Regions from separate parts of the Pseudomonas sp. PL-6 genome, predicted to be linked through region 2. Evidence: riboswitches for the same ligand, from Rfam matches in the RefSeq annotation. Region 2 holds a riboswitch; each other region holds the start of a gene.
The links. Region 2 has a riboswitch for cobalamin ahead of cobO (cob(I)yrinic acid a,c-diamide adenosyltransferase). Riboswitches for the same ligand answer to the same signal wherever they lie in the genome.
Positions count from the first base shown of each region.

Region 1: another riboswitch for cobalamin. It lies ahead of cobW (cobalamin biosynthesis protein CobW); the one in region 2 lies ahead of cobO (cob(I)yrinic acid a,c-diamide adenosyltransferase).
Region 3: another riboswitch for cobalamin. It lies ahead of ACW9UL_RS19880 (TonB-dependent receptor domain-containing protein); the one in region 2 lies ahead of cobO (cob(I)yrinic acid a,c-diamide adenosyltransferase).

Region 1 covers NZ_CM134189.1:23,611-33,384, forward strand. The annotation lists gene cobM (precorrin-4 C(11)-methyltransferase) at 1-342, opposite strand, end outside; gene ACW9UL_RS00135 (cobalamin biosynthesis protein) at 339-731, opposite strand; cobalamin riboswitch at 866-1,061, shown strand; gene cobW (cobalamin biosynthesis protein CobW) at 1,161-2,210, shown strand; gene cobN (cobaltochelatase subunit CobN) at 2,284-6,030, shown strand; gene ACW9UL_RS00150 (magnesium chelatase ATPase subunit I) at 6,278-7,285, shown strand; gene ACW9UL_RS00155 (vWA domain-containing protein) at 7,267-7,977, shown strand; gene cobF (precorrin-6A synthase (deacetylating)) at 7,974-8,738, shown strand; gene ACW9UL_RS00165 (LysR family transcriptional regulator) at 8,907-9,774, opposite strand, start outside.
Region 2 covers NZ_CM134189.1:3,577,403-3,587,176, reverse strand. The annotation lists gene ACW9UL_RS15195 (molybdopterin molybdotransferase MoeA) at 1-619, shown strand, start outside; gene ACW9UL_RS15190 (NAD-dependent deacylase) at 623-1,402, shown strand; gene ACW9UL_RS15185 (C40 family peptidase) at 1,458-2,066, shown strand; gene ACW9UL_RS15180 (C40 family peptidase) at 2,153-2,671, shown strand; gene ACW9UL_RS15175 (O-methyltransferase) at 2,668-3,327, shown strand; gene ACW9UL_RS15170 (hypothetical protein) at 3,334-3,654, shown strand; cobalamin riboswitch at 3,694-3,898, shown strand; gene cobO (cob(I)yrinic acid a,c-diamide adenosyltransferase) at 4,072-4,683, shown strand; gene ACW9UL_RS15160 (cobyrinic acid a,c-diamide synthase CobB) at 4,680-5,972, shown strand; gene bluB (5,6-dimethylbenzimidazole synthase) at 5,969-6,622, shown strand; gene cbiB (adenosylcobinamide-phosphate synthase CbiB) at 6,650-7,558, shown strand; gene cobD (threonine-phosphate decarboxylase CobD) at 7,551-8,546, shown strand; gene ACW9UL_RS15140 (cobyric acid synthase) at 8,543-9,774, shown strand, end outside.
Region 3 covers NZ_CM134189.1:4,558,336-4,568,109, reverse strand. The annotation lists gene ACW9UL_RS19905 (substrate-binding periplasmic protein) at 1-154, shown strand, start outside; gene ACW9UL_RS19900 (retropepsin-like aspartic protease family protein) at 172-816, shown strand; gene ribA (GTP cyclohydrolase II) at 928-1,548, shown strand; gene ACW9UL_RS19890 (MFS transporter) at 1,545-1,958, shown strand; gene ACW9UL_RS19885 (cobalamin-binding protein) at 1,958-2,752, shown strand; gene ACW9UL_RS19880 (TonB-dependent receptor domain-containing protein) at 2,787-4,673, opposite strand; cobalamin riboswitch at 4,765-4,967, opposite strand; gene dxs (1-deoxy-D-xylulose-5-phosphate synthase) at 5,041-6,948, opposite strand; gene ACW9UL_RS19870 (carboxyl transferase domain-containing protein) at 7,052-9,774, opposite strand, start outside.

The sequences.
Region 1 (9,774 bases), 1.7 Mb from region 2:
AGCGGCGGTGGCGGTGACGCCGGGGACTATCTCGAAGGGGATGCCGAGGGCGCGCAGCTCGCGAATCTGCTCGCCGATGGCACCGTACAGCGAAGGGTCGCCGGAATGCACGCGGGCCACGTCCTGGCCGCGCTTATGGGCCTGATGCAGCAGGTTGACGATTTCTGCGAGATTCAGCTCGGCGGTATTCACCACCCGTTCGGCGCTATGGCCCTGCAGCACCGCTTCGGGCACCAGCGAGCCGGCGTAGAGGATCACCGGGCACGAACGGATCAGGCGCTGGCCCTTGACGGTGATCAGCTCGGGGTCGCCGGGGCCGGCGCCGATAAAGTAGACGGTCATGCTGCGGGCTCTCTCTCGAAAGTGGCCAGCGCACAGGTGGCGTTGGCCGTGCGGTTTTTCTCGCCGAGCAGACGAGGCGTGGCGCCCAGGCGGGCGGCCAGGGCCAGGGCACAGGGCTCGGCCACCGCGGGGCTGCCGGTGACGGACTGGACCAGGGCGCTGCCGCCGGTGGCCGACTGCTGAGGCGCGAGTTCTTCGCTGCTGAAGAACTGCAGCCTCAGCTTCAGCTGCTCGGCCAGTTCCTGCAGTGCCGTTTCCTCGCGCTTGTGGGCGATGCTGGCCAATCCGGCCAGGTTATCCACAGTCAGCTCATGCTGGCTCAGGCTGTGGATAAGCAGGGCTTTCAGCTCGTCCAGGCTGCAGCCACGGCGGCAGCCCAGTCCGGCCACGACCTGCGGCGGCGATGCTGAGCGGCATGTGGAAGAGGCGGGCAGCATAAGCGGTATTCGGGCTGAGTGGCGGCGTAGCTCAACATGGCGCCCCCCACCGGTCAACCGCGATTGACCGAGCGCCGCGGCCTGCGTAGCCTTCTCGCGTTCGAGGTTCTTCCCGGCAGTGCCGCCGGGAAGCTAAGAGGGAACAGGGTCGATGCCCTGGCTGCCCCCGCAACTGTAAACGGTTATGCCCTTCGTTAGACCACTGCCAACCGGCGGGAAGGTGAAGGGATGCGCGCCGCGCAACCCGTGAGCCAGGAGACCTGCCTCGTTTCGTCAGCCAACTGTTCGGACGGGGTGATCCGACGCGGCCAGCACGCTCGCGCCTGCCTGCCTGTCTGCCCGTCCCCGTCCGCCGAATTTATCGTCGCCACGGGGCCATCCATGAAAACCCTCGCCAAACTGCCCGTCACCATCGTCACCGGTTTTCTCGGTGCCGGCAAAACCACCTTGTTGCGCCATCTGCTGGCTCACGCCGAGGGGCGCCGTATCGCGGTGATCGTCAACGAGTTCGGCGAGCTGGGCATCGACGGCGAGATCCTCAAGCAGTGCGCCATCGGCTGCAGCGAGGAAGAGGCCATGGGCCGCGTCTTCGAGCTGGCCAATGGCTGCCTGTGCTGCACCGTACAGGAGGAGTTCTTCCCGGTGATGCGCGAGTTGGTGGCGCGGCGTGACGATCTGGACCATATCCTGATCGAGACCAGCGGCCTGGCCCTGCCCAAGCCGCTGGTGCAGGCCTTCAACTGGCCGGAAATCCGCAACGCCTGCACCGTCGATGCGGTGATCACCGTAGTCGACAGCCCGGCTGTGCTGGCCGGCACCTTCGCCGCCTTCCCCGAGCAGGTGGACGCGCAGCGCCAGCTCGACCCCAACCTCGACCACGAATCGCCGCTGCACGAGCTGTTCGCCGATCAGCTGGCCAGCGCCGACCTGGTGATCCTCAACAAGGCCGACCTGCTCGACGCCGAGGCGCTGGCCGCGGTGCGCGCGGAGGTGGCCGAGGAATTGCCGCCAGCGATCAAGGTGATCGAGGCGCACGGCGGCGAGCTGCCGCTGGACGTGCTGCTGGGCCTGAACAGCGAAACCGAGCTGCATATCGACAGCCGCCGCACCCATCACGACGATGAAGACGACGACCACGATCACGAAGAATTCGCTTCGTTCCACGTGGAACTACCCGAAGCCGAGGAGGCGCGCCTGCTGCCCGCGCTGAAGGACGCGGTGGGCAAACACGGCATCCTGCGGGTCAAGGGCTTCGCCGCCATCCCTGGCAAACCGATGCGTCTGTTGGTCCAGGGTGTCGGCCAGCGCTTCGACCGCCACTTCGACCGCGCCTGGCAGGCCGACGAGCCGCGCCTGAGCCGCCTGGTGCTGATCGGCCAGCAGCTCGACCGCGCGGCCATCGAAGCCGAGCTGCAAGCGGCGCTGGTTTGATGGTGATCGCCGGCAAGCCGGCTCCTACACATCCCGCAGGAGCCGGCTTGCCGGCGATTTATCGGGACCTCTGATGCACCTTCTACGCACCCAGCCCGGCGCCCAGCTACCGGCCGACAGCATCGCCGACCTCGGCCAGACCCCGGCCGAGCTGGTGATCCTGTGCACCGGCGATTCGCACCTGTCCTTGCTGGCCGAGGCCGCGCGGCAGCTGCCGGACGATTACCCCAGCCTGCGCCTGGCCAGCCCGGCGCAGCTGAGCAACCACGCCTCGGTGGACTACTACGTCGAGCAGGTGCTGCAGCACGCCAAGGTCATCCTGATCTCGGTGCATGGTGGCGTCAGCTACTGGCGCTACGGCGTCGAACGCCTGGTGGAGCTGGGCGCGCGCGGCGCCAGGGTGATCATGGTGCCGGGCGACGACAAGCCCGACCCTGAGCTGAGTGCGCTCGGCAATGTCGCCGAGGAGGACAGCCAGCGCCTCTGGCAGTACCTGCGCCAGGGCGGGCTGGACAACGCCCGCCAGCTGTTTCGCTGCATCGGCAGCCGCTGGCTGGGGCGCGCCGACAGCTGGCGGGAGCCACAGCCGCTACCGCGTGTCGGCCTCTATCACCCGCAGCACAGTCCGGCCAAGCTGGCCGCCTGGCGTGCGCAGTGGCAACCCGGCGCGCCCGTGGTGGCGCTGCTGTTCTACCGCAACCATGTGCAGTCGGCGAACACCGCCTTCGTCGATACCTTCTGCCAGCATTTGCAGGCCCAGGGCCTCAACCCGCTGCCGATTGCGCTGGCCAGCCTCAAGGAGGCCGTCTGCCTGGAGCAGGTACAGGCCTGGCTGGATGAGACGGATACCGCGCTGATCATCAACACCACCGGCTTCGCATTATCCAACCCCGAGGCGCCGCAGGCGCGGGTGTTCCGTCGCGATATCCCGGTGCTGCAGGCCATCTGCGCGCTGGACAACCAGGCGCAGTGGCAGGCCAGCGCCCAGGGCCTGGGGTCGCGCGACCTGGCCATGCACGTGGTGCTGCCGGAGCTGGATGGCCGGCTGATTGGCACCGCCATCAGCTTCAAGGGCCTGGCCTGGCGCAGCGAGCGCAGCCAGAGCGATGTGCTGTGCTACCAGGCGCATGAATCGGGCATGGCCTTCGTCGCCGAGCTGGCACGTAACTGGTGCAAGTTGGCGCTTAAAAGCAACAATCAGAAGCGAATCGCGCTGATCCTGGCCAATTACCCGACCCGTGACGGCCGCATCGGCAACGGCGTCGGCCTGGATACCCCGGCCGCCGCGCTGAATGTCCTCCGCGCGCTGCAACAGCAGGGCTACCCGGTGGATAAGCTGCCGGACAGCGGCACCGCACTTGTCCACAGCCTGCTCGGTGGCGTCACCAACGATCTGTATGGCCTGGACTCGCGCCCCTGTGCGCAGAGTCTGGCACTGGATGACTATCTGCGGTTCTTCCACAGCCTGCCGGCGGCCAACCAGCAGGCGGTGCGCGAACGTTGGGGCGAGCCGCAGCAGGATCCGATGTTCCGCAGCGGGCGGATGATGGTGGCCGGCCTGCGCTTCGGTCTCACCTTCGTCGGCATCCAGCCGGCGCGCGGCTACCAGCTCGACCCGGCGGCGGTATACCACGACCCCGATCTGGTGCCGCCGCACGGCTATATCGCCTTCTACGCCTGGCTGCGCACGGCCTTCGCCGCCGATGCGCTGATCCACGTTGGCAAGCACGGCAACCTGGAATGGCTGCCGGGCAAGAGCGTCGGCCTGTCCGAGGGTTGCTGGCCGCAGGCGCTGCTCGGCCCCTTGCCGAATATCTATCCCTTTATCGTCAACGACCCGGGCGAAGGCGCGCAGGCCAAGCGTCGTACCCAGGCGGTGATCATCGATCACCTGATGCCGCCGCTGACCCGTGCCGAGAGCTACGGCCCGCTGCGCGACCTGGAGCGCCTGGCCGACGAATATTTCGAGGCCAGCCAGCTCGACCAGCGCCGCGCCGTGGAGCTGCGCGGCGAGATCCTGGCCAAGGTGCGCGAGGCCAGCCTCGACCGCGAGCTGGGCCTGCAACTCAACGACGATGCCGACAGCTGGCTGCCGCAGCTCGACGCCTACCTGTGCGACCTCAAGGAATCGCAGATCCGCGACGGCCTGCACGTGTTCGGCGAGTCGCCGGCCGGCCAGCTGCGTCGCGATACCCTGCTGGCGCTGCTGCGCATTCCCCGTGGCGATGGCCAGGGCGCCAATGCCAGCCTGCTGCGCGCGCTGGCCCGTGGCCTGGAACTGGGCCTCGATCCACTTGACTGCGATATGGGCCAGCCCTGGGACGGGCTGCGTCCACAGGCGTTGCAGGCTGTGGATAACAGCCTGTGGCGCACGGTCGGCGACACCCGCGAACGCCTGGAGTTGCTGGCGCTGAGGCTGATCGAACAGCGCCTGGCGGGGGACCGAAGCGAAGCCTTTGGCGCCGAGGTGGCGCTGATTCTCGACGGCCTGGCCGAGCATATCGCGCCGTTGCTCGATGCATGCGGCGACGCCGAGATGGGCGGCCTGCTGGCAGCGCTGGAGGGGCGTTTCGTCCCTGCAGGGCCGAGTGGTGCACCGAGCCGTGGGCGCCTGGATGTGCTGCCCACCGGGCGCAACTTCTTCACCCTCGACGTGCGCCATCTGCCCACGCCGACCGCCTGGCGCCTCGGCGTGCAGGCGGCTGATCGTCTGCTCGAACGTCATCTACAGGACGAGGGCGACCACCTGCGCCAGCTCGGCCTGTCGGTGTGGGGCACGGCGACCATGCGCACCGGCGGCGACGATATCGCCCAGGCGCTGGCGCTGATGGGCGTGCGCCCGGTATGGCAGCCGGGCAGCCAGCGCGTCGAGCGCTTCGAAGTCTTGGCCCTGGAGCAGCTCGGCCGCCCGCGAGTGGACGTGACCCTGCGCGTATCGGGCTTCTTCCGCGATGCCTTCAGCAACCTGATCCGCCTGTTCGACGAGGCCGTGCAGGCGGTGATCGAGTTGGACGAACCGGAAGACATGAACCCGCTGTCGGCGCGGGTCTGGCGTGAGTCGCTGGCGCTCGAGGACAGCGGCCTGGATGCAGCCGAAGCACGGCGCCAGGCCGGCTGGCGGGTGTTCGGCGCCAAGCCGGGGGCCTATGGTGCCGGGGTGCAGAACGCCATCGAGGAGCGCCTGTGGCAGAGCCGCGCGGATCTCGCCGAGGTGTATCTGAACTGGGGCGGCTACGCCTACGGCAGCGGCGCCAAGGGCACGCCGGCGCGGGCGCAGTTCGCCGAACGCCTGGAGCAGCTGCAGGCGGTGCTGCACAACCAGGATAACCGCGAGCACGACATCCTCGATTCCAACGACTACTACCAGTTTCAGGGCGGCATGCTGGCGGCGGTGGAAACCCTGCGCGGCCTCAAGGTGGCCAGTTACCTGGGCGACAACAGCCAGCCGGATACGCCGCGCATCCGCACCTTGAAGGAAGAACTGGGCCGCGTGGTGCGTGCTCGCGCCGCCAACCCCAAGTGGATCGCGGGCATGAAGCGCCACGGCTACAAGGGCGCCTTCGAGCTGGCCGCGACCGTCGACTACCTGTTCGCCTTCGACGCCACCAGCGAGCTGGTCGATGACCACCAGTACGCGCTGCTCACCGATGCCTACCTGCTCGACAAAGACACCCGCGACTTTATCCAGCAGCACAACCCCGGCGCCCTCAACGACATGCTCGAACGCCTGCTGGAAGCCCAGCAGCGCGGACTGTGGCAGACCCCCGGTGAGTACCGCGAGGCGCTGGAAAACCTGCTGCTCGATAGCGAGGAGTTATGACGCGAGGCATTCCCTTAGGGTGGGTTAGCCGGCTGTCGCGGTTGCGGCGTAACCCACCATTGGCGCCACACGGTATATCGCCTGGTGGGTTACGCGGCGCGCCGAGTTTTTCTGCAGATACAAGGCCGGCGTTCTGCGCCGCTAACCCACCCTACGGGGGCATGCAGCCCGTAGCCCGGATGCAACCCGGGAAATGCGCGATCAAAGGCCCCGGATTGCATCCGGGCTACGTCCAACTCCACGGATCATGTCCATGACCGAATACCACTTCCCCCTCGCCGCCGTGGTCGGCGCCGATTCGCTGAAGCTGGCGCTGTGCCTGGCGGCCATCGACCCGGCCATCGGCGGCGTGCTGATCGAAGGCCCGCGCGGCATGGCCAAGTCCACCCTGGCCCGTGGCCTGGCCGATCTGCTGGACGGTGGGCGCTTCGTCACCCTGCCGCTGGGCGCCAGCGAGGAGCGCATCGTCGGCACCCTGGATCTGGATGCGGCCCTCGGCGAGGGCCGCGCGCAGTTTTCCCCCGGCCTCTTGGCCCGGGCCGACGGCGGCGTGCTCTATGTCGATGAGGTCAACCTGCTGCCCGATCATCTGGTCGACCTGCTGCTGGATGCCGCCGCCAGCGGGGTCAATCACGTCGAGCGTGACGGCATCTCCCACCGCCATGCCGCGCGCTTCGTGCTGATCGGCACCATGAACGCCGAGGAGGGCGAGCTGCGCCCGCAACTGCTCGATCGCTTCGGCCTCAACCTGGCCCTCGATGGCCAGCCGCAGCCGGCCGCGCGCGCCGAGATCGTCCGCCGCCGCCTGGCCTTCGATGCCGACCCCGCCGCCTTCCTGCAACGCTGGCAGACCGAGCAGCACGCCCTCGCCGAACGCTGCCGCAATGCCCGCCAGCGTCTGGCCGATATCCCGCTGGATGACGCCGCCCTGGGCGAGATCAGCCAGCGCTGCTTCGCCGCCGCGGTCGATGGCCTGCGCGCCGACCTGGTCTGGTTGCGCGCCGCCCGTGCCCATGCCGCCTGGCGTGGCGCGGCGGGCATCGAGCCTGTGGATATCGAGGCGGTGGAGGACTTCGTCCTGCGCCACCGTCGTCGCCCGCCACAACCTCAGGCCAGCACGCCGCCCGAGCAGAGCCAGGCGCCGCAGCAGGCGCAGGAACAGAGCCAGGGTGAAGGTCAGTGGGGCGAGTTGCCGGCGCAGCCACAGGCCATGGGCGAACGACGGGTGCCGCCGCGCTGGGCAAAAAAGCCCTGAGCATCCGCCCGCACACAGCCACAGGCGCGGATGCCGGCAATCGGCCCGGACGACTCGGCGGCGGCCTGCGTGGCGCCGCCCGCAGCGGCGTGGCCGGTCGTATCGACTGGGCGGCGACTCTGCGCCAGGGCCGTCCGCAACGCCGCGAGCAACTGGTGCTGCGCCCGCGCAGCCGGCAGGCCGAGCAGCTGTGGCTGGTGCTGGTCGATGCCTCGGCTTCGACCCGCCGCCACGGCGCGCTGAGTCTGGCCAAGGGCGTGCTCGCCGAAGTCTTCGACAGCGCCTATCGCCAGCGCGCCCGCCTGGCCGTGCTGCAGGCCGGCGGTCGTGAGGCGCAGTGGCTGTGGCAGGGGCGCAAGGCCGGCGCCGAGCTGCATCGCTGGTTGCAGGAACTCGGCGCCGGTGGCGGCACGCCGCTGCTCGATGCGCTGCAGCAGGCCGGCGACTGGCTACAGCGTCGCCAGCGCCTGAAACCCAGTGAATGCCAGCGCCTGCTGATCCTCACCGATGGCCGTCTGCGCGACTGGCCGGCGCTGACGCCCTTGCCCTGCCCGAGCCTGCTGCTCGACACCGAGCGCGCGCCCATCCGCCTGGGCCGCGCGCGCCAGCTGGCGCAGGCGCTGCAGGCCGACTACCACCATATCGACGACCTGGCGCCCGGCATGCCCGGGCGCACCTGGAGAACCCCATGAAAACCCTGCTGCTGGTCGGCATCGGCGCCGGCGACCCGGACTACATCACCGTCCAGGCGATCAAGGCGCTGCGCCGCAGCGACCTGATCTTGCTGATGGACAAGGGCCCGGCCAAGCACAAGCTCAACGCCCTGCGCCGGGAAATCTGCGCGCGTTTCCTCGACGGCCACACGCCGCGTTTCGCCGAAGGCCTGCAGCCGGAGCGCGAACGCGACGCCGCCGACTACCGCGCCAGCGTCGACGAGCTCAACCGCGACAAGCAGGCGGTGTTCGAGCAGCTGATCGACCAGCAGCTGGCCGATGGCGAAACGGCCGCCTTGATGGTCTGGGGCGACCCCTCGCTGTACGACAGCAGCATCCGCATCGCCGAGGCCATCGCCGCCAGTCGCAGCGATTTCGCCTTTGAGGTGATCCCCGGCATCACCAGCCTGCAGGCGCTGACCGCGCGCCACCGTATCCCGCTCAACAGCATCGGCCGTGCCGTGGAGATCACCACCGGCCGCCTGCTCGCCGAAGGCTGGCCGCCGGGGGTGGACAGCGTGGCGGTGATGCTCGACGCCAAGGACAGCTACCGCCGCTTCGTCGGCCAGGGCCTTGCCATCTACTGGGGCGCCTACGTCGGCACCGCCGATGAAATCCTAATCGCCGGCCCGCTGGACGAGCTGGCCGAGCGCATCGCCAGCACCCGCGCGGCGGCGCGCGAGCGCAATGGCTGGATCATGGACAGCTATCTGCTGCGCAAAGAGGGGGCGCAGGAGTGAATTGGAGACGGTACAAGCAGCGCCTTATCCCCCTGCGCATGGTCCATGTGTCGGGTGGAAAACCGCGAAGCCTTCTCCACCATCATCCGGTCGGCTGCGTCACCCCGTCTTGCAACCCAGCAGGGTGGTCGGTCAGCCCCCAGGCACCGCTGGCCGCAGCCCGGCGGTTCAGTGGCGAGCGCCCTGTGGAAAACGCGCCGGATCGGCAAAGCAGGCGTGCAGGTGGTCGAACACCAGGCGCACGCGGGGTGATACAGGGCCTTGCTGGGGGCGGTAGATGAACAGCTGCCAGGGATCGGGCGCCTGTTCTTCCAGCACCGCCTGCAGGCGGCCGCTTTCCAGGTACGGCTGAGCCAGGTAGGCGGGCAACTGACCGTAGGCCAGGCCGGCGAGCACGGCCTCCAGCTCGGCCTCGGGGTCGTCGCACACCAGCGCCGGCGCGGGCGGATGCAGGCTGGGCCCCTGGGCGAAGGTCCAGGGCCAGGGGCGACCGTTCTTGCGGTCGATCAGCACCGACAGCGGCCGCTGTTGCAGATCGTCGAGGGTGCGCGGTGCGCCGCTGGCGGCGATCAGCTCCGGCGTGGCCACCACCTGCAACGGCACCGGCGCCAGGGCGCGGGCGACGTAGCGGCTGTCGCGCAGGAAGCCGACGCGGATGCCGATGTCGATCTGCGCCTCCACCGCGTCGGTGATCTCGTCCTCCAGGCGCAGGTTCAGCACCAGTTGCGGGTGCTGTTTGAGCAAGGGTTGCAGAAAGCCGACCAGAAAGCGCTTGCCGATGGCCTGCGGCGCGGTGATGCCGATGCGCCCGCTGATGGCCGATTCGGCCTCGGCGCGGTGGCCGCGAAACAGCGCGTCGAAATCTTCCAGCATCTGCCGGGCGCGCACCGCGTAGGCCTGGCCGAAGGCGGTGATATGCACCTGGCGGGTGTTGCGATGAAAGAGAATCTCGCCGAGCTCCTCCTCCAGCGCCTTGATCGCGCGGGTCACCGCCTGCGGGGAAACGCCGAGCCGTGTGGCCGCCTCGCGGAAATTG
Region 2 (9,774 bases):
CGGCCCGGGGCAGATCTACAACAGCAACCGGCGCCTGCTCAGCGCCTGGCTGCAGCGCCTGGGCTGCGCCGTGGTCGACGCCGGCATCCTGCCGGACGACCTGGAGCTGACGCGCGAGGCCCTCGGCAGGCTCGGCGACGTCGACCTGATCCTGTCCACCGGCGGGGTCTCGGTGGGCGAGGCGGATTATCTCGGCCTGGCCCTGCGCGAGGCTGGCGAGCTGGCGCTGTGGAAGCTGGCGATCAAGCCGGGCAAGCCTTTGACCTTCGGTCATTACCAGGGCGTGCCGGTGATCGGTCTGCCGGGCAATCCGGCCTCGACCCTGGTCACCTTCGGTCTGCTGGCGCGCCCCTACCTGCTGCGGCGTCTCGGCGTGCAGCGCATCGAGCCGCTGGGCTTCGTCGTGCCGGCCGGATTCGCCTGGCACAAGCCGGGCATACGCCGCGAATACCTGCGCGCGCGCCTGGAACAAGGTCGCGCGGTGCCTTACGCCAACCAGAGTTCCGGCGTGCTGCGCAGCGCCGCCTGGGCCGAAGGGCTGGCCGAGGTTCTGGAGGGGACGACGCTGGAGGAGGGCGACAGCCTGCGGTTCATTCCTCTCAGCGAGATCCTGGGCTAAGGCATGGACGAGGCGCTGCGGCGAGTCGCGCGGGCCATCGAGCAGGCCGAGCGCATTCTGGTCATTACCGGGGCGGGGTTGTCGGCCGACTCCGGCCTGCCCACCTACCGCGGCCTCGGCGGGCTGTACAACGGCCATACCGCCGAGGGCCTGCCGATCGAGGCGGCGCTGTCCGGGCCGATGCTGCGCCGCGACCCGGCACTGTGCTGGAAGTACCTGGCCGAACTGGGCAAGGCCTGCCTCGGCGCGGCGCCGAATGCCGGCCACCTGGCCATCGCCGAGCTGCAACGGCGTAAGCCCGGTTGCTGGGTGTTGACGCAGAACATCGACGGTTATCACCGCGCCGCCGGCAGCCCCGGCGAGCGTCTGATCGAGATCCACGGCGAGCTGGCGCCGCTGTACTGCCAGTCCTGCGGCGCCGAGGACAGCGAATTGGCCGAGCACCTGCAGCGGCCGTTGCCGCCGCGCTGTCGGCAGTGCGGCGGGGTGTTGCGTCCGCCCGTGGTGCTGTTCGAGGAAATGCTTCCGGAGGCGGCCGTCGACAGCCTCTACGGCGAGCTGCGCAAGGGCTTTGCCGTGGTGCTCAGCGTCGGCACCAGCGCCAGTTTCCCCTACATAGTCGAGCCGGTGCTGCGTACCCGCCAGGCCGGCGGCCTGAGCGTGGAGATCAACCCCACGCTGACTGACCTCAGCGACGTGGTGGATGTACGGCTGGCTGGGCGGGCCTTAGATGTTTTGCCGGAACTACTGGGTCACATTTCGGGCGATAGAATTTGCAAATAGACGGCATAGAGGGCATAGTCGCGCACTTGTAAATTCAACCGACACGGTCGTGCCCATGCCCAAACGCTTCGCACCCCTCGTGCCTTTTGCACTCATCGCCTTCCTCGCCGCCTGCGCCGGCCATGCGCCGCAGCCGCAGCTCGACGAACCCACGGTCAAGCCCGTCGCTCAGCAGGTCGAACCTGCCGAGGACGAGATGGCCGCGCTGATCGACGACAAACCCTACGAAATGCCGCAGCTGGCCGATAGCCTGCTCGACCTCGGGCGTTCGCTGGTCGGCACCCGCTATCGCTACGGCGGCAACTCGGTGCAGTCCGGCTTCGACTGCAGCGGCTTCGTCGGCTACCTGTTCCGCAAGGAAGTCGGCCTGGAACTGCCGCGCTCGACCCGCGAGCTGATCAACCTGGATGCGCCCAAGGTGGCCCGCGCCGACCTGGAGCCGGGCGATCTGATCCTGTTCAACGACCGCGGCCGTGGCCGCGTCAGCCACGCCGGCATCTACCTCGGCGACGATCAGTTCATCCATTCCAGCAGCAGCCGCAGCGGCGGCGTGCGCATCGACAGCCTGGACGACAGCTACTGGAATCGCAGCTACCTGCAGGCCAAGCGCGTCCTCGCCCTGGCCCCGGTGGACGACGAGCAGGCCGCCAAGCGTCATCCCTGATGGCTTGCGGCGCGGCCCCGCAGGGTTGCGCCGTTCGTCCTGAGCCGGCAGAGTAGGGCGCATCCAGGCTCAGGATCGCCTCGCTCATGCCCGTCACGACCCGTGTTGCCCTGCTCGTTCTCGCCCTGCTGCTGAGTGCCTGCAGCAGTCGCGCTCCCACCCCCCAGCCCAGCTACACGCCAGCAACTGGCCAGTTCCAGGGCGGCGCCGATGACGTGCTGTTCCGCGCCCTCGGCCTGGTCGGTACGCCCTATCGCTACGGCGGCAATACCCCGGACGGCGGTTTCGACTGCAGCGGCCTGATCGGCTACGTCTACCGCGACGCCGCCGGCATCAGCCTGCCGCGTTCGACCCGCGAGCTGAGCGCCATGCGCAGCCCCAAGGTGCGCCGCGACGCCCTGCTGAGCGGCGACCTGGTGTTCTTCGCCACCAACGGCGGGCGCGGCGTCAGCCATGCCGGCATCTATGTCGGCGAGGGACGTTTCGTCCACGCGCCGTCTTCGGGCGGCACGGTGCGCCTCGACAGCCTGGACAACAGCTACTGGCAGCGCGCCTATCTGGACGCCAAGCGCGTGCTCGCCCCCGAACTGGCGCGCAATCCGTGACCCAGCGCAGCCTGCAGCTCGACGACGCGCTCTACCAGTACCTGCTGGACGTCTCCCTGCGCGAGTCGCCGCTGCTCGCCCGCCTGCGCGCGGAAACCGCGCAGCTGAGCGAGGCGCGCTGGCAGATCGCCCCGGAGCAGGGCCAGTTCATGGCCCTGCTGGTGCGCCTGGTCGGCGCGCGGCGGATCGTCGAGGTCGGCACCTTCACCGGCTACAGCGCCATTTGCCTGGCCGATGCCATGGGGCCGCAGGGCCAGCTGATCTGCTGCGACCTGCCCGGCGACTACCACGCCACCGCGCGCCGCTATTTCGCCGAGGCCGGTCTGGCCGAGCGTATCCAATGGCGTATGGGCCCGGCGCTGGACAGCCTGGCGGCGCTGGAGGGTGAAGGGCAGGGCGACTTCGACCTGATCTTCGTCGACGCCGACAAGGCCAACTACCCGACCTACCTGGAGCAGGCGCTGCGCCTGTTGCGCCAGGGCGGCCTGCTGCTGTTCGACAACACCCTGTGGAGCGGTCGGGTGTTGCAGCCGCAGCCGGACAGCGCCGACACCCGCGCCATTCAGGCGCTGAACCGGGCGCTCAAGGACGATGCGCGCGTCGAGCTGTCGCTGCTGCCGCTGGGCGACGGCCTGACCCTGTGCCGCAAGCGCTGAGCCGCCGTGGCCGACGCCATCCGCCTGCCGCCCCAGCCCGACGCCTGCGAACTGTGCGCGCGGTCGGTGGCGCTGACCCGTCACCACCTGATCCCCAAGGCCCTGCACGACAAGGCCTATGTGCAGAAGCGCTATCCCCGCCACGAACGCATCACGGCCACGCTCTGGGTCTGTCGCGCCTGCCATAACCAGATCCACCGGCTGTTCAGCGAGAAGGAGCTGGCACTGAGCTACAACAGCCGCGAAGCGTTGCTGGGCGACGAGCGCTTGCGCGGCTTCGTCGAGTGGCTGGCGCGCAAGCCGGCCGGCTTCGTCCCCCGCCACTGAGTCGCGCCGGCGTTGACGGGCGAGGCGGCCAGCCTCTACCCTGCGCGCCTTGCTTCAGGTGCCCGACGCCAAGCGCGTACGAGGTGAAACAGGGAAGCCGGTACAGAATCCGGCGCTGCCCCCGCAACGGTAGGTGAGTCAAACGCCGCTCTATTGCCACTGTGCTTCGTGCATGGGAAGGCGCGGCGCTAGCCCGCGAGGCTCGCTCACAAGCCCGGAGACCGGCCTGCTGCAGTCCACGGCATCGCGGAGGGCGTTGTCTGGCGTGCGGGCTCGCCTTCCCGGTGGCCTGCGCGCGCCGTTCTCCGCCTGCCTTGTCCAGCCCACTGTGTTCGGGAGCGCAACGATGCCGCCACGCCAGCTTGCCAGTCGTGCACGGCGGCCCGCGCCCGGATGCCCGCAGACCAGGAAACTTCGATGAGCGAATCGGCTGATCGCGACGCCCGGCACCAGGCGCGCATGGCGCGCAAGAAGGCGCTGATCGACGCGAAGATCGCCCAGGCCCAGGACCAGTACGGCCTGCTGCTGGTGCACAGCGGCAACGGCAAGGGCAAGAGCAGCAGCGCCTTCGGCATGGTCGCCCGCGCCCTCGGCCACGGCATCAAAGTCGGCGTGGTGCAATTCATCAAGGGCGCCGCCAGCACCGGCGAGGAGGCCTTCTTCCGCCGTTTTCCCGAGGAAGTCAGCTACCACGTGATGGGCGAGGGCTTCACCTGGGAGACCCAGGATCGCCAGCGCGATATCGCCAAGGCGGGCGAGGCCTGGGCCGTTGCGCAGCGCCTGCTGAACGACGAGGGCGTCGGCCTGGTGGTGCTGGACGAGCTGAACATCGCCCTCAAGCACGGCTATCTGCAGCTCGCTGCCGTGCTCGCCGATATCCAGGCGCGGCCGCTCTCGCAGCATGTGGTGGTGACCGGGCGCGGCGCCTTGCCGGGGATGATCGAGGCGGCCGATACGGTGACCGAGATGGGCCTGGTCAAGCATGCCTTCAAGGCCGGGGTGAAGGCGCAGAAGGGGGTGGAGTTTTGACCTCGCGCCAGTGCCCGGCGCTGCTGATCGCCGCGCCAGCCTCGGGGCAGGGCAAGACCACCGTCACCGCCGCCCTGGCGCGCCTGCACAGCCGTCAGGGTCGGCGGGTGCGGGTGTTCAAGTGCGGCCCGGATTTCCTCGACCCGATGATCCTCGCCCGCGCCAGCGGCGCGCCGGTGTACCAGCTCGACCTGGCCATGGTCGGCGAGGCGGAGAGCCGCCGCCTGCTCTGGCAGGCGGCGGGCGAGGCCGAGCTGATCCTGATCGAGGGGGTGATGGGCCTGTTCGACGGCCAGCCCTCGGCGGCCGACCTGGCGCGGCAGTTCGGCGTGCCGGTGCTGGGGGTGATCGACGGTTCGGCCATGGCCCAGACCTTCGGCGCCCTGGCCCATGGCCTGGCGACCTTCCAGCCCGACCTGCCGTTCGCCGGCGTGCTCGGCAACCGGGTGGCCAGCGCCCGTCACGGCGAGATCCTGCGCGCTGCGCTGCCGCCGAGTATCCGCTGGTACGGCGCGCTGCCGCGTAATGCCGCGGTGGAGCTGCCCAGCCGCCACCTGGGGTTGGTGCAGGCGCAGGAGCTGGCCGACCTGGATGCGCGCCTGGATGCCGCCGCCGATGCCCTGGCCGCCAGCGCCGAGGTGGCCTTGCCGGCACCGGTGCGCTTTGCCGCGCCGCCGCCGCGGGTGGTCGAGCCGCTGCTGGCCGGCGTGCGCATCGGCGTGGCGCGCGACGGCGCCTTCGCCTTTCTCTACCAGGCCAACCTCGATCTGCTGCGCGAGCTGGGCGCCGAACTCGAATTCTTCTCGCCGCTGGCGGGCGACGGCCTGCCGCAGGTGGACAGCCTCTACCTGCCCGGCGGTTATCCCGAATTGCATCTGGCCCAGCTGCAAGGCAACCAGGCCATGGCCGCGGCGATTCGCGCCCATCACCAGGCCGGCAAGCCGATCCTCGCCGAGTGCGGCGGCATGCTCTATCTGCTCGACGAGCTGGCCGACAAGCAGGGCGCCAGCGGCCGCATGCTCGGCCTGCTGGCCGGCCGCGCCGCGCTGCAACCACGATTGACCGCCCTGGCCCTGCAGCAGGTGACGTTGCCGGAAGGCGAGCTGCGTGGCCACAGCTACCACCATTCGCGCCTGGACAGCCCGCTGGCGCCACTGGCCCTGGGCCGTTGCCCGAACGGCAAGGCGGTGGCCGAGGCGGTCTATCGCCTGGGCCGGTTGACGGCCAGCTATATCCACTTCTACCTGCCGTCCAATCCCCTGGCGGCGGCGGCGCTGTTGCGCCCATGAGCGAGCAGGCCTTCAGCGCCGCTGAGCGCGCCGCGGTCTATCGCGCCATCGCCGAGCGCCGCGACATGCGTCACTTCAGCGGCGGCGAGGTGCCGGCCGAGGTGCTGGCACGCCTGCTGGAGGCGGCGCACCGCGCACCCAGCGTCGGCCTGATGCAGCCCTGGCGCTTTCTGCGCATCAGCGACCCGCAATTGCGCGAAGCCGCCTACGCGCTGGTGGAGGCCGAGCGGGTGCGCACCGCCGAGGCGCTGGGCGAACGCTCGGACGAATTCATGCGGCTCAAGGTCGAGGGCATTCGCGAGTGCGCCGAGCTGCTGGCGGTGGCGCTGATGGACGGGCGCCAAAAGCATGTCTTCGGCCGCCGCACCCTGCCGGAAATGGATATGGCGTCGGTGGCCTGCGCCATTCAGAATCTCTGGCTGGCCGCCCGCGCCGAAGGCCTGGGCATGGGCTGGGTGTCGCTGTTCGAGCCCGAGGCCTTGGCCGCGCTGCTGGGCATGCCGGCCGGTAGCAAGCCGGTGGCGCTGCTCTGTCTGGGGCCGGTCGCGGCCTTCTATGACCAGCCGATGCTGGTGGAAGAGGGCTGGGCCAGGCCGCGGCCGCTCGCCGAGCTGCTGTTCGAGAATCGATGGGGAGAACGTGTTGACTGACCTATCCACTGGCAACGGGCGGTGGCGATGAGCCTGGCGCTCAGCACCCTGGCCGGGGTGGCGCTGGACGCCGCGCTCGGCGAGCCGAAGCAGGGCCACCCGCTGGTGGCCTTCGGGCGCCTGGCGAATCGTTTGGAGCAGCGCTTCAACCCCGCCGGCGGTGGCTGGCGCAGCCATGGGGTGAGCGCCTGGTGCTTGGCGGTGCTGCCGCTGACCCTGCTGACCTGGCTGCTGGCCCAGGTCTCGGCCTTCGGCTGGGCGGTGGAGATCGCCGCGCTGTACTTCGCCCTCGGCCTGCGCAGCCTCGGCGAGCACGCGCGGCCGGTGGCGCAGGCGCTGCGCCTGGGCGATCTGGCGTTGGCGCGCGAACGCGTCGGCTGGATGGTCAGCCGCAACACCGCCGCGCTGGACGCCGGCGGCGTGGCCCGCGCCGGCACCGAGTCGGTGCTGGAAAATGGTTCGGATGCGGTGTTCGCCGCGCTGTTCTGGTTCGTCGTCGCCGGCGCGCCGGGCGTGGTGCTGTACCGCCTGAGCAATACCCTGGACGCCATGTGGGGTTATCGCAACGAGCGCTTCGAACGCTTCGGCTGGGCAGCGGCGAAGATCGACGATGTACTCAATTACCTCCCCGCACGCCTGGTGGCGCTGACCTACGCGCTGCTCGGCCACACCGCCCTGGCGCTGCGCTGCTGGCGCCGCCAGGCGCCGCAATGGGACAGCCCCAACGCCGGCCCGGTGATGGCCGCCGGCGCCGGCAGCCTGGGGGTGAGCCTGGGCGGTGCGGCCGAATATCACGGCGAGCTGCATGTGCGCCCGCAACTGGGCGAGGGGCCGCCGCCGCGGGCGCGCGATATCGAACGGGCGCTGAATCTGGTGTGGGGCGGCGTGCTGCTGTGGCTGGCGCTGCTGGGACTCTGGGAGGTGCTGGGTGCTTGAGCATGGAGGCCGCCTGCGCGCGGCGGCGCAGCAATACGGCATCGCCCGGGAGGACTGGCTGGACCTGTCCACCGGCATCGCCCCCTACGGCTGGCCGCTGCCGGCGATTGCGGCCGAGGCCTGGGCCCGCCTGCCGGAGCCGGACGATGGCCTGGAAGCCGTCGCCCGCGACTACTACGGCGCGGCCAGCCTGCTGCCGGTGGCCGGCTCGCAGGCGGCGATCCAGGCCTTGCCGCGCCTGCGCAAGGGCTGCACGGTGGGCATCCTCTCGCCGACCTACGCCGAGCATGCCGCCGCCTGGCGCCGCGAGGGGCACCGGGTGATGCAGCTCAGCGAGGGCGCCATCGACCGCGCCCTGCCGCGCCTCGACGTGCTGCTGCTGGTCAACCCGAACAATCCCACCGGCCGGCGCATCGAGATGCCGCGCCTGCTCGCCTGGCACGCGCAACTGGCCGAGCGCGGCGGTTGGCTGCTGGTCGACGAGGCCTTCATGGATTGCACCCCCGAGCACAGCCTGGCCGCTCACGGCGCACAGCCGGGAATGATCCTGCTGCGTTCGTTCGGCAAGTTCTTCGGCTTGGCCGGCCTGCGCCTGGGCTTCGTCCTCGCCGAGCAGGCCCTGCTCGACGAATTGGCCGAGCTGCTCGGACCCTGGGCGGTGAGCGGCCCGGCGCGGCAGCTGGCGCGCCAGCTGCTGGCCGACGGCGCCGGCCAGGCGCGTCAACGCCAGCGCCTGCAGGCCGACGGCGAGCGCCTGGCCGCGCTGCTGCGCGACTGCGGCCTGCCACCCACCGGCGGCTGCGCGCTGTTCCAGTTCTGCTGCCCGCCGCGGGCCGGCGACTGGCACGCGGCGCTGGCGCGGCGCGGCATCCTGGTGCGGCTGTTTCCCTTTCTCGATAGCCTGCGCTTCGGCCTGCCGCCGCACGAGGCGGGCTGGCAGCGCCTGCAACAGGCCCTGCGCGAATGCGCCGAGGAGCTGGGGCAATGATCGGCGCCACCCTGATGGTGCAGGGCACCACCTCCGACGCCGGCAAGAGCACCCTGGTGACCGCCCTGTGCCGCTGGGCGCGGCGTCAGGGCGTGGCGGTGGCGCCGTTCAAACCGCAGAACATGGCGCTCAATTCGGCAGTGACGGCCGACGGCGGCGAGATCGGCCGCGCCCAGGCAGTGCAGGCCCAGGCCGCCGGCCTCGAACCTCACACCGACATGAACCCGGTGCTGCTCAAGCCCAACAGCGACACCGGCGCCCAGGTGATCATCCACGGCCGCGCGGTGGGCAATATGCAGGCGCTGGCCTATCACGGCTACAAGCAGGTGGCCATGGCCGCGGTACTCCAGTCCCATGAGCGTCTGCGCCGGCAGTACCCGCTGGTGCTGGTGGAGGGCGCCGGCTCGCCGGCGGAGATCAACCTGCGCGCCGGCGATATCGCCAACATGGGCTTCGCCGAGGCGGTGGACTGCCCGGTGATCCTTATCGCCGATATCGACAAGGGCGGGGTGTTCGCCCACCTGGTCGGCACCCTGGCGCTGCTCAGCCCGTCCGAGCAGGCGCGCATCCAGGGCTTCGTGATCAACCGTTTTCGTGGCGACATCGCCCTGCTGCAACCGGGGCTCGATTGGCTGGAGCGGCGCATCGGCAAGCCGGTGCTCGGCGTGTTGCCCTACCTGATGGATTTCCACCTAGAGGCCGAGGACGCCGTCGACACCCGCCAGCAGGCCAAGGCCGAGGACGCGTTGCGGGTGGTGGTGCCGGTGCTGCCGCGCATCAGCAACCACACCGACTTCGACCCGCTGCGCCTGCACCCGCAGGTGCAGCTGAGTTTCGTCGGCCCTGGTCAGGCGATGCCGCCGGCCGACCTGATCGTCCTGCCCGGTTCCAAGAGCGTGCGCGCCGATCTGGCGCGGCTGCGCGAGCAGGGCTGGGACGCCGCCATCGCCCGTCATCTGCGCTACGGCGGCAAGCTGCTGGGCATCTGCGGCGGCCTGCAGATGCTCGGCCGGCACATCCACGACCCGCACGGCCTGGAAGGCGCCGCCGGCAGCAGCGAGGGCCTCGGCCTGCTCGATTTCGAAACGCGGCTGGAGCCGGAGAAACAATTGCGCAACGTGCGCGGCCGCCTGTGCCTGGAGCAGGCCGAGGTCAGCGGCTACGAGATTCATGCCGGGGTCAGCACCGGCGCCGGCCTCAATGGCGCGGTGAGCCTGGACGATGGCCG
Region 3 (9,774 bases), 980 kb from region 2:
ACTGACCCGCCTGCCGCTGTACCTCGGTTTCGCCGACACCCCGCGCGGCCGCAGCCTGGCCGGGGTCTACGACCGACGCCTGGGCGAGCTGGTGGCCAGCGGCGAGTTGCGCCCGCTGTTCCAGCACTGGCAGCAACCCTATCCCTTCGACTGAGCCGGGAGGCCGTCCCCATGCATTTGCGCCACTGCCTCGTTGTCCTCGGCCTGCTGTTCGGCCCGCTGTGCTGGGCCGCCTCGCAGGTGCAGGTGGTCGGCCTGTTCCCCGGCGCGGCGGTGCTCAACGTCGACGGCCAGCGCAAGCTGGTGCGGGTCGGCCAGAGCGGGCCGGGCGGGGTGCAGGTGGTCAGCGTCGACAAGCAGGGCGCGGTGCTGCGCGTCGATGGCGTCGAGCGCAGCTATCCGCTGAGCCGCGAATACAGCACCGGCTTCGCCGAACCGGTGAAGAAGCGCCTGAGCATCGCCAAGGGCATCGGCGGCCACTACTGGGTGGCCGGCTCGGTCAACGGCCAGACCGTGCAGTTCCTGGTGGACACCGGTGCCACCTCGGTGGCGCTCAACGACGCCCATGCCAAGCGCCTGGGCATCGATTACCGGGTCAGCGGCCGGCCGCTGCAGGTCAACACCGCCAGCGGCGTCACCCGCGGCTGGCGGGTGATGCTCGACCGGGTGAAGATCGGCGACCTGGAGGTGCTCGGCGTCGAGGCCGTGGTGCTGGAGGGCGGCGCGCCGCACGAGGCGCTGCTGGGCATGAGCTTCCTCGGCCGGGTCGGCTGGCGCGAGGAGCAGGGGATGCTGGTGCTCGAATCCAAGCTATGAGCGCGGCATTGAGCGTTTCGATACTGATGATCGGCAATTCTGACTGACCCGGCGGCGGGGCCTGCTGATACAATGCCGCCCCTGTTTCGTACTCATTGCTAGGAGTATCCGGTGTCCGTCGTGTTCGTCGCCGCCTCCCAACTGCCCACGCCCTTCGGCGTGTTCACCATGCACGGTTTCCTCGATGAGGCCACCGGCAAGGAACACGTCGCCCTGACCTTCGGCGCTGTGGCCGACGGCGCGCCGGTGCTGGGCCGCCTGCACTCCGAGTGCCTGACCGGCGACGCCCTGTTCAGCCTGCGCTGCGACTGCGGTGCGCAGCTGCAGGCGGCGCTGCAGGCGATCGCCAACGAAGGCCGTGGCGTGCTGCTGTACCTGCGCCAGGAAGGCCGCGGCATCGGCCTGCTGAACAAGATCCGCGCCTACGAGTTGCAGGACGGCGGCGCCGACACCGTCGAGGCCAACGAGCGCCTGGGCTTCGGCGCCGACCAGCGCGACTACGCGATCTGCCAGCCGATGCTCGAGCACCTGGGCATCAAGAGCCTCAAGCTGATGACCAACAACCCGCGCAAGGTCAAGGCGCTGGGCGACATGGGCATCGCCGTGGATCACCGCGTGCCGCTGCAGATCGAGCACAACCCCTACAACAAGCGCTACCTCGCCACCAAGGCCGGCAAGCTCGGCCATATGCTGGGCAACCAGCACCAGGGCGAGGCCGAGGACAGCCTGTGACCCGCGGCCAGGTCAAGCGCCGTCTGGCGCTCGCCTGGTGGCGCCAGCTGGGCGTGGCCCTGGCACCCTTGTTCGTCTTCAACCTGCTGTTCGGCGGCGGCGCCACCACGGTGCTGAGCCTGCCGCTGTTCGTCGCCGGGCTGGCCTCGATGTTCGTCAGCCTGCCGCTGTTCGCCGCCTACAAGCGTGCGCTGATCGCCACCGACAAAGCCCTGGACAGCGACGCCGAGCCGGCCGCCTGGCTGGAGCTGGATCGTGTGCGTTTGCGCGCACTGCTCGGCGCGGCGCTGCCGGCCTGGATCGCCGCCCTGGCGGTGCTGGCCGGGCTGGAGGCGATACCCCTGGTGCTGCTGGCGCTGTCGAGCATCGTCCTGCACTGCCTCTACCGCATTCCCCGCCAACTCGGCTGATGCGCGCGCTGCTGTTGGCCCTGTGTCTGCTGGCCCTGCCGCTGGCGGCCGCACCACGGGTGGTCAGCCTGGCGCCGTCGCTCAGCGAGATCATGCTCGAGCTGGATGCCGCCGACCTGCTGGTCGGCGTGCTGGCAGGCGACGAGCATCCCGCCGCGCTGGCCCAGCTGCCCACCGTCGGCCGCTACGGCCAGCTGGAGTTCGAGCGTCTGCTGCAGCTGGCGCCCGACTTGATCCTGATCGCTCCGGGCAGCGTGCCGGCGGCGCAGCAGGCGCAGTTGCAGCGTTTCGGCATTCCCCTGCTGGTGGTCGAGCCGGCGCGCCTCGAGCAGTTGGCCGAGGCCTTTATCCTTATCGCCGAGCGTATCGGTCGCGCCGAACGGGGCGAGCGGCTGGCGGCGGAGTTTCGCGCCGAGCTGGCCGGGTTGCGCCAGCGTTACCGGCGCGAGCGGCCATTGGCGGTGTTCTATCAGGTCTGGCACCAGCCGCTCTATACCATCGGCGGCGAGCAGCTGATCGGCGATGCGCTGGCGGTGTGCGGCGCGCGCAACCTGTTCGCCGACCTGAGCCAGCCGGCGCCCCAGGTCGGCATCGAGGCGGTGCTGGCGCGCGACCCCGAGGTGATTCTCGGCGGCAGCAATGCCGAACTGTCGAGCTGGCAGGCCTGGCCGCAGCTGCGCGCGGTGCGCCGCGGCCAGGTCTGGGCGGTGCCGGACAGGGGCCTGGAGCGGCCCAGCCGGCAGATGCTCGGCGCCATCGAGCGGCTGTGCGAGCGGCTGGCCACGGTGCGTTAGCCTGGAGCGGCTTGGTGCACCGTCAGCACCGGGATCAGAGTTGCGGTGTCCAGGTCAGCGAGAGCAGGGCGCTGCGGCCTTCCTCGCGGTAGCCGTAGTAACTCACGCTACCGAAGAAGGGGTCGTTCGGTCGGCTGTACAGCGCCTGGGAATAGTCCTTGTCCAGCAGGTTGTCGACCTTGACCTGCCACTGCAGCTCCTCGTTCATCCGCCAGCTGGCCCGCGCGGCCAGCAGGCCGTAGCCGGCGATCTCGCGGGTGTTGGCGGCATCGTCGTAGCGGCCGGAGACGGCCTGCCAGGTGAGGCCGGCGGCGAAGGCGCCGAACTGACGATCCAGATCCAGGCTCAGGCTGCGTTTGGCGCGGCGCGGCAGGGTGTGGCCGCTGTCGCGATCACGTGGGTCGAGCAGGCTGGCGCCGAGCGCGGCCTGCCAGCCCAGCACCTCGCGTTCCAGGCTCAGTTCCAGGCCTTGCAGGCGTGCCTGGTTGACGTTCATCGGGGTGCTGAAGAAGGTCAGCGGATCGCTGACTACGGTGATCAGGTCTTCGACCTCGGTGCGGTAGGCCGACAGGCTCCAGCGGCTGTCCAGGTGCTCGCCGCGCAGTTGCACCTCGTAGGTCTTCGAGCGCTCGGGGGCCAGGTTCGGGTTGCCGCCATAGAACGAGCTGGTGGGGAAATACAGGTCGTTGAAGGTGGGCGCGTGGAAGCCCTCGCCGTAGCTCAGCAGCAGTTCGAGACGCTCGCTCAGGTCCAGGCTCAGTGCCGCGTTCCAGGTGTTCTCGCTGCCGAACTGCTGGTTGTCGTCGTGGCGCAGGCCCAGCTCGGTGGCGAAGCCCTCGCCACGGAAGCGGTGCTGGACGAAGGCGGCCCGGTTCCAGCGCTCGGTCTGGCTGAACTCGCTGTCGCTGCCCAGGCGGTCCTCGTACCAGTCGAGACCGAGCAGCAGCTGCTGGGCGTCGCTCAGTTGCAGGGTGTTGAGCCAGCCCGCGCTGTCGCGGTAGGTGTTGTACTGATAGTTGTTACTGGCGTTCAGCGGGTCGCGGTTGTCGCTCTTGTCCTCGCCGTGGCCGAGCTCCAGGCGACTGCTCCAGCGCTCGGCGAGCTGCGCCTCGAGATGGGCGGCGGCAGTGGAAACGCTGAAGCGCTCGCTGGGGTTGCCCGGCACGAAGCTGAACAGGTCGTCGTACTCGCTCTCGCCATGCTGTTCGAGCAGGCTCAGACCGCCTTCGAGGCGTTCGTTGAAGCGGTGCTGCAGGCTCAGGTTGAAGGCCTTGCGGCGCAGGCCGTCGTGGTCGCCGTCATAGCCGCGAGCGTCTGCTGAGCGGTCGAAGCCGGCGCGCTCGACCAGGCTGGCGCCGAGGTCGAAGCGCGTGCGCTGGTCGCCGCCGGACAGTCCCAGGCTGCGTTCGAAGGTCTGCTGGCTACCGGCGGCCAGGCGCAGGCGCGGTTGCAGGCCGGCCTCGCCCTGGCGGGTGAAAATCTGGATCACTCCGCCGATGGCGTCGGCGCCATACAGCGCCGAACGTGGGCCGCGCACCACCTCGATGCGCTCGATCTGCTCGGGGCTGAGGAATTCCAGGCGGGCCAGGCCGCTGGCGGCGGCATTCAGACGCACGCCGTCGACCAGCACCAGAGTCTGGTTGGCGTTGGCGCCACGCAGAAACAGGCTGGTCAGGCTGCCGCGGCCGCCGTTCTGCACGATGGATACGCCGGGAACGCGGCTGAGCAGATCGGGCACGCTGCTGACCTGCAAACGCTCGATATCCGCCCGCTCGAACACCGTGGTGGCGGCGGTGGCCTGGGCTTGCGGTTCGGCCAGGCGCCCGGAGGTGATCACCAGCGGCTCGGCGGCGTAGGGTTCGGCGGCCAGGGCGAGGCCGGGCAGAACGGCGATGGCCAGGGCCAGGGGGGACAGTTTCATCAGGGGTATTCCTCAAAGGTCGGCAGACGTTCGAGGAGGGCAGGGGGCAAGCGCGCGCAGGGCGGCGCTTGACGGTGCGGCCCTCCGCAACACCAGTCGCACCGCCGGGGCCGGTCTCCGGGCTCACGACCCCGGTCCGCCTTCCCGGGAATACCCAGTGGCCGTGGACAAGGTGCAGGCTTGCGGCCTGCCGTCGATTACCGTTGCGGGGGCAGCGTCGGGATTGCCCGGATGGGCGCACCGACTTCCCGTTTCACGCCGTGTTAGCGGCGCACCCTGGCGGAACATGCAATGCCGCGCACCCTAGTGCGCGGCGGGATGAATGACAAGCAAGGTCCGCTCATTCAGCGATGAGCGGGTCTCATGTTCAGGCGGGCAACTGGGCCAGTCGCGTGCGCACCGCGGCTTCGATGCCGGCCTGGTCGAGGCCGCATTCTTTGAGCATCTGCGCCGGCTTGGCGTGTTCGACGTAGTAGTCGGGCAGGCCCAGCTGCAGCAGCGGCTTGACGATGTTCTCGGCGGCGAGGAACTCGCCGACCGCGCTGCCGGCGCCGCCCATCACCGCGTTTTCCTCGATGCTCACCAGCAGCTCGTGGCTGGCCGCCAGTTCGCGCAGCAGGGCGGCGTCCAGCGGTTTGACGAAACGCATGTCGACCACCGTGGCGTCCAGCGTCTCGCCGACCTGCAGCGCCTCGGCCAGTTGCACGCCGAAGGCCAGCAGGGCGACGCGACGGCCCTGGCGACGGATCAGGCCCTTGCCGATTTCCAGCGGCGCCAGGCCTGGGTCGATGGTGGCGTTGGGGCCGCTGCCGCGCGGGTAGCGCACCGCCGCCGGGCCGTCGAACAGGTAGCCGGTGGTGAGCATGCGGCGCAGCTCGTTCTCGTCGCTCGGGGTCATCACCAGCATGCCGGGGATGCAGCGCAGGTAGGAGATATCGAAGCTGCCGGCGTGGGTCGGACCGTCCTCGCCGACCAGGCCGGCGCGGTCGATGGCGAACAGCACGTCGAGGTTCTGCACCGCGACGTCGTGGATCAGCTGGTCGTAGCCGCGCTGGAGGAAGGTCGAGTAGATCGCCACCACCGGCTTGACCCCGTCGCAGGCCATGCCGGCGGCCAGGGTCACGGCGTGCTGCTCGGCGATGGCGACGTCGAAGTAGCGCGCCGGGAAGCGTTCGGCGAAGGCCACCAGGTCCGAGCCTTCCTTCATCGCCGGGGTGATGCCGACCAGGCGCGAGTCTGCTGCGGCCATGTCGCACAGCCACTGGCCGAACACGTTGGAGTATTTCGGGCCGGACGGCCGTTTCTGGCTGGAGAGCGGCGCGGCATCGGGCTTGACCGGCTCCAGCTTGGTAATGGCGTGGTAGCCGATCGGGTCGGCCTCGGCCGGGGCGAAGCCCTTGCCCTTCTTGGTCACCACATGGAGGAACTGCGGGCCGTCCAGGTCGCGCATATTGCGCAGGGTGGCGAGCAGGGTGGGCAGGTCGTGGCCGTCGATGGGGCCGATATAGTTCCAGCCCAGTTCCTCGAACAGGGTGCCGGGTACCAGCATGCCCTTGGCGTGTTCCTCGGTCTTGCGCGCGATCTCCCAGGCGCCGGGCAGGCGCGAGAGGATCTTCTTGCTGCCCTCGCGCATGCTGGCGTAGGTGCGGCTGGAGAGGATCTTGGCCAGGTAGTTGGACAGCCCGCCGACATTCTTGGAGATCGACATGTCGTTGTCGTTGAGCACCACCAGCATGTTGGCGCCGACCTCGCTGGCGTGGTTGAGCGCCTCGAAGGCCATGCCGGCGGTCAGCGCGCCGTCGCCGATCACCGCCACGCTCTTGCGCCGCTCGCCCTGCAGGCGGGCGGCGATGGCCATGCCCAGTGCGGCGCTGATGCTGGTGCTGGAGTGGCCGACGCCGAAGGTGTCGTACTCGCTCTCGCTGCGGCGCGGGAAGGCGGCCAGGCCGTCCTTCTGGCGCAGCGTGGCCATGCGCTCGCGGCGGCCGGTGAGGATCTTGTGCGGGTAGGCCTGGTGGCCGACGTCCCACACCAGGCGGTCGTCGGGGGTGTCGAAGACGTAATGCAGGGCGATGGTCAGCTCGATCACGCCGAGGCCGGCGCCGAAATGGCCACCGCTCTGGCCAACGCTGTACAGCAGGTACTGGCGCAGTTCGTCGGCGAGGGTTTCCAGGTCCGCTTCGGCCAGCCGGCGCAGCTCGTCCGGCGTGTTGGCGCGGTCCAGCAGGGGCGTCAGCGGGCGCTCGCGGGGGATCTCGTGGAAAGTGGTCGGCATCAGGCGAATCGTTATAGGCGTAAAAAGATGCGCAGTTTACCCGAAAACCACCGCCGCAAGCTTCAAGCCCTACGCGACAGGCCGGCGCCCCTGCGCCAGGCCTCTACCAGGTATCGACGAACGGCCGCTTGCGCCCCTCGCGCCGCGCCGGCCGGGGCGTGGCGGCCAGCCCGCGGAGCAGCCAGGCGCGGCTGTCGGCCGGGTCGATCACCGCGTCGATTTCCAGGTAGCTGGCCATGTTCAGCGCCTTGCCGTTTTCGTAGGCCTTGGCCACCAGCTTGTCGAATAGCGCCTGGCGCGCGGCGTCGTCCACCTGGGCCGCCAGCTCCTTGGCGAAACCCAGGCGCACCGCGCCCTCCAGGCCCATGGCGCCGAACTCGGCGCTGGGCCAGGCGGCGGTGAACAAGGGCGCGTGGAAGCTGCCGGCGGCCATGGCCTGGGCGCCGAGGCCGTAGCCCTTGCGCAGCACCAGGGTGAAGAAGGGCACCGTCAGGCTGGCGGCGGTGACGAACAGGCGCGAGACGTGGCGCACGGTGGCCTGTTTCTCCGCTTCCGGCCCGACCATAAAGCCGGGAGTGTCGCACAGCGAGACGATGGGCAGGTCGTGCGCCTCGCACAGCTGCATGAACCGCGCGGCCTTGTCGCCGGCCGCGGCGTCGATGGCGCCGCCCAGGTGCGCGGGATTGTTGGCGAGCAGGCCGAAGGGCTTGCCCTCGATGCGCACCAGCGCGGTGATCAGGCCGGGGGCGAACTGGCGGCGCAGCTCCAGCACGCTGCCGTCGTCGGCCAGCAGTTCGATCACCTTGCGGATGTCGTACACGCGCAGGCGGTTCTCCGGAATGACGTGGCGCAGCTCGCGGGTATCGCTGCACTGCCAGTCGGCCAGCGGCCCCTGGAAGTAGCCCAGGTACTGCTTGGCCACGGCGACCGCTGCGGCCTCGTCCTCCACCAGCACGTCGATCACCCCGTTGGGGCCCTGCACGCTGGTCGGGCCGACCTGCTCGGGGGTGAAACTGCCCAGGCCGCCGCCTTCGATCATCGCCGGGCCGGCCATACCGATGCTGGCATTACGGGTGGCGATGATCACGTCGCAGCAGCCGAGCAGTGCGGCGTTGCCAGCGAAGCAGCGGCCGGAGACCACGCCCACCGTCGGTACCAGGCCGGAGAGTTTGGCCATGGCGACGAAGGTGTGACAGTCCAGCCCGGCCACGCCAACGAAATCGGTATCGCCCGGCCGCCCGCCGCCGCCTTCGGCGAACAGCACCACCGGCAGGCGCCACTGCTCGGCCAGGGCCAGCATGCGGTCGGTCTTCTTGTGGTTCATCACGCCCTGGGTGCCGGCGAATACCGTGTAGTCGTAGGCGATGGCCAGGCAGCGCGCCGCCTCCGCGCCGAACTGCGCGGCGCCGACCGTGCCGGTGCCGCCGATCAGGCCGTCGGCCGGGCTCAGCTCCAGCAGTTCTTCGGCCGAACGCCGGCGGCGCTGGGCGGCCAGGGCCAGGGCGCCGTACTCGTTGAAGCTGCCCTCGTCCAGTAGGTCGGCGAGGTTCTCGCGCGCGGTGCGCTGGCCGCTCTTGCGCCGCTTGGCCACGGCCTCGGGGCGGCGCGCATCGGTCAGGCGCGCGTGGCGCTCCAGCACTTCGGCCAGGTCGGCGCGGATATGCGCCAGGTCGACGGCCTGCTCGCCGTGGGCGTCGAGGCTGTCCACCTCGGCCGGCTGCAGAAACGCCAGCGCCTGGCCCTCACCGATGGCGTCCCCGGGTGCAACGGCCAGCGCGCGGACGATACCGCTGTGCTCGGCCTTGACCTCGAACTCCATCTTCATCGCCTCCAACACGGCGATGCGCTGACCGGCGGCCACGGCGTCGCCTTCGGCCACCGCCAGGCTGACCAGCACGCCGGCGCTGGGCGCGCTGAGGGCCAGGGTGCCGGGCGGGGCGTCGAGGCTGGATCTGGCGCTTTGCGCAGAGGCGTCGCCGGCAAAGTAGCGGTGCGGATGCGCCTGTTCGCGGGCGGCCAGCAGCTCGCTCAGGTGACGTTCGACATAGCTGGTGTCGACCTGATGGGCCAGCACCTCGTCGCGCTGCAGCAGGTTCTGCAGCAGGTGCAGGTTGCTCGCCACGCCTTCGAGGCGAAATTCGCACAGCCCCCGGTAGGCGCGGCGCAGGGCGCCGGGGTAGTCGCTGGCGCTGGCGATCAGCTTGGCGATCAGCGAGTCGTAGGCCGGGCTGACGACGTAGCCGGCATAACCGCAGCCATCCACGCGCAGGCCCGGGCCGGAGGGCGGCTGGTAAGCGCCGAGCACGCCGCTAGCCGGGCGCGCGCTGCCATCGGCGAGCAGGGTTTCCAGATTCAGGCGCAGCTGTACGGCATAGCCTTTCGCTGGCGGCGGAGTGAGCAGGCCCAGCTCGGCCAGGCTGCTGCCGGCGGCCAGGTGCAGTTGCGTATGCAGCAGATCGATGCCGGTGACCTGCTCGGTGACGGTGTGCTCCACCTGCACGCGCGGGTTGGCTTCCATGAAGTAGAAGCGCCCGGGCTGGTCGAGGTCGAGGAGGAATTCGAAGGTGCCGATGCCGCGATACTGCACCTCGGCGGCCAGGCGCAGGGCGCTGGCGATGATGGCCTCGCGGGCGACGGCGTCCAGGTCGGGACTGGGGGCGATTTCCACCAGCTTCTGGTGGCGGCGCTGCAGGCTGCAGTCGCGCTCCCACAGGTGGCTGACCGCGCCGCTGCCGTCGCCGAGCACCTGCACTTCGATATGCCGGGCGCGGCGCACGCGCTTCTCCACGTACAGCGCGCCGCTGCCGAAGGCGCCCTGGGCCTCGG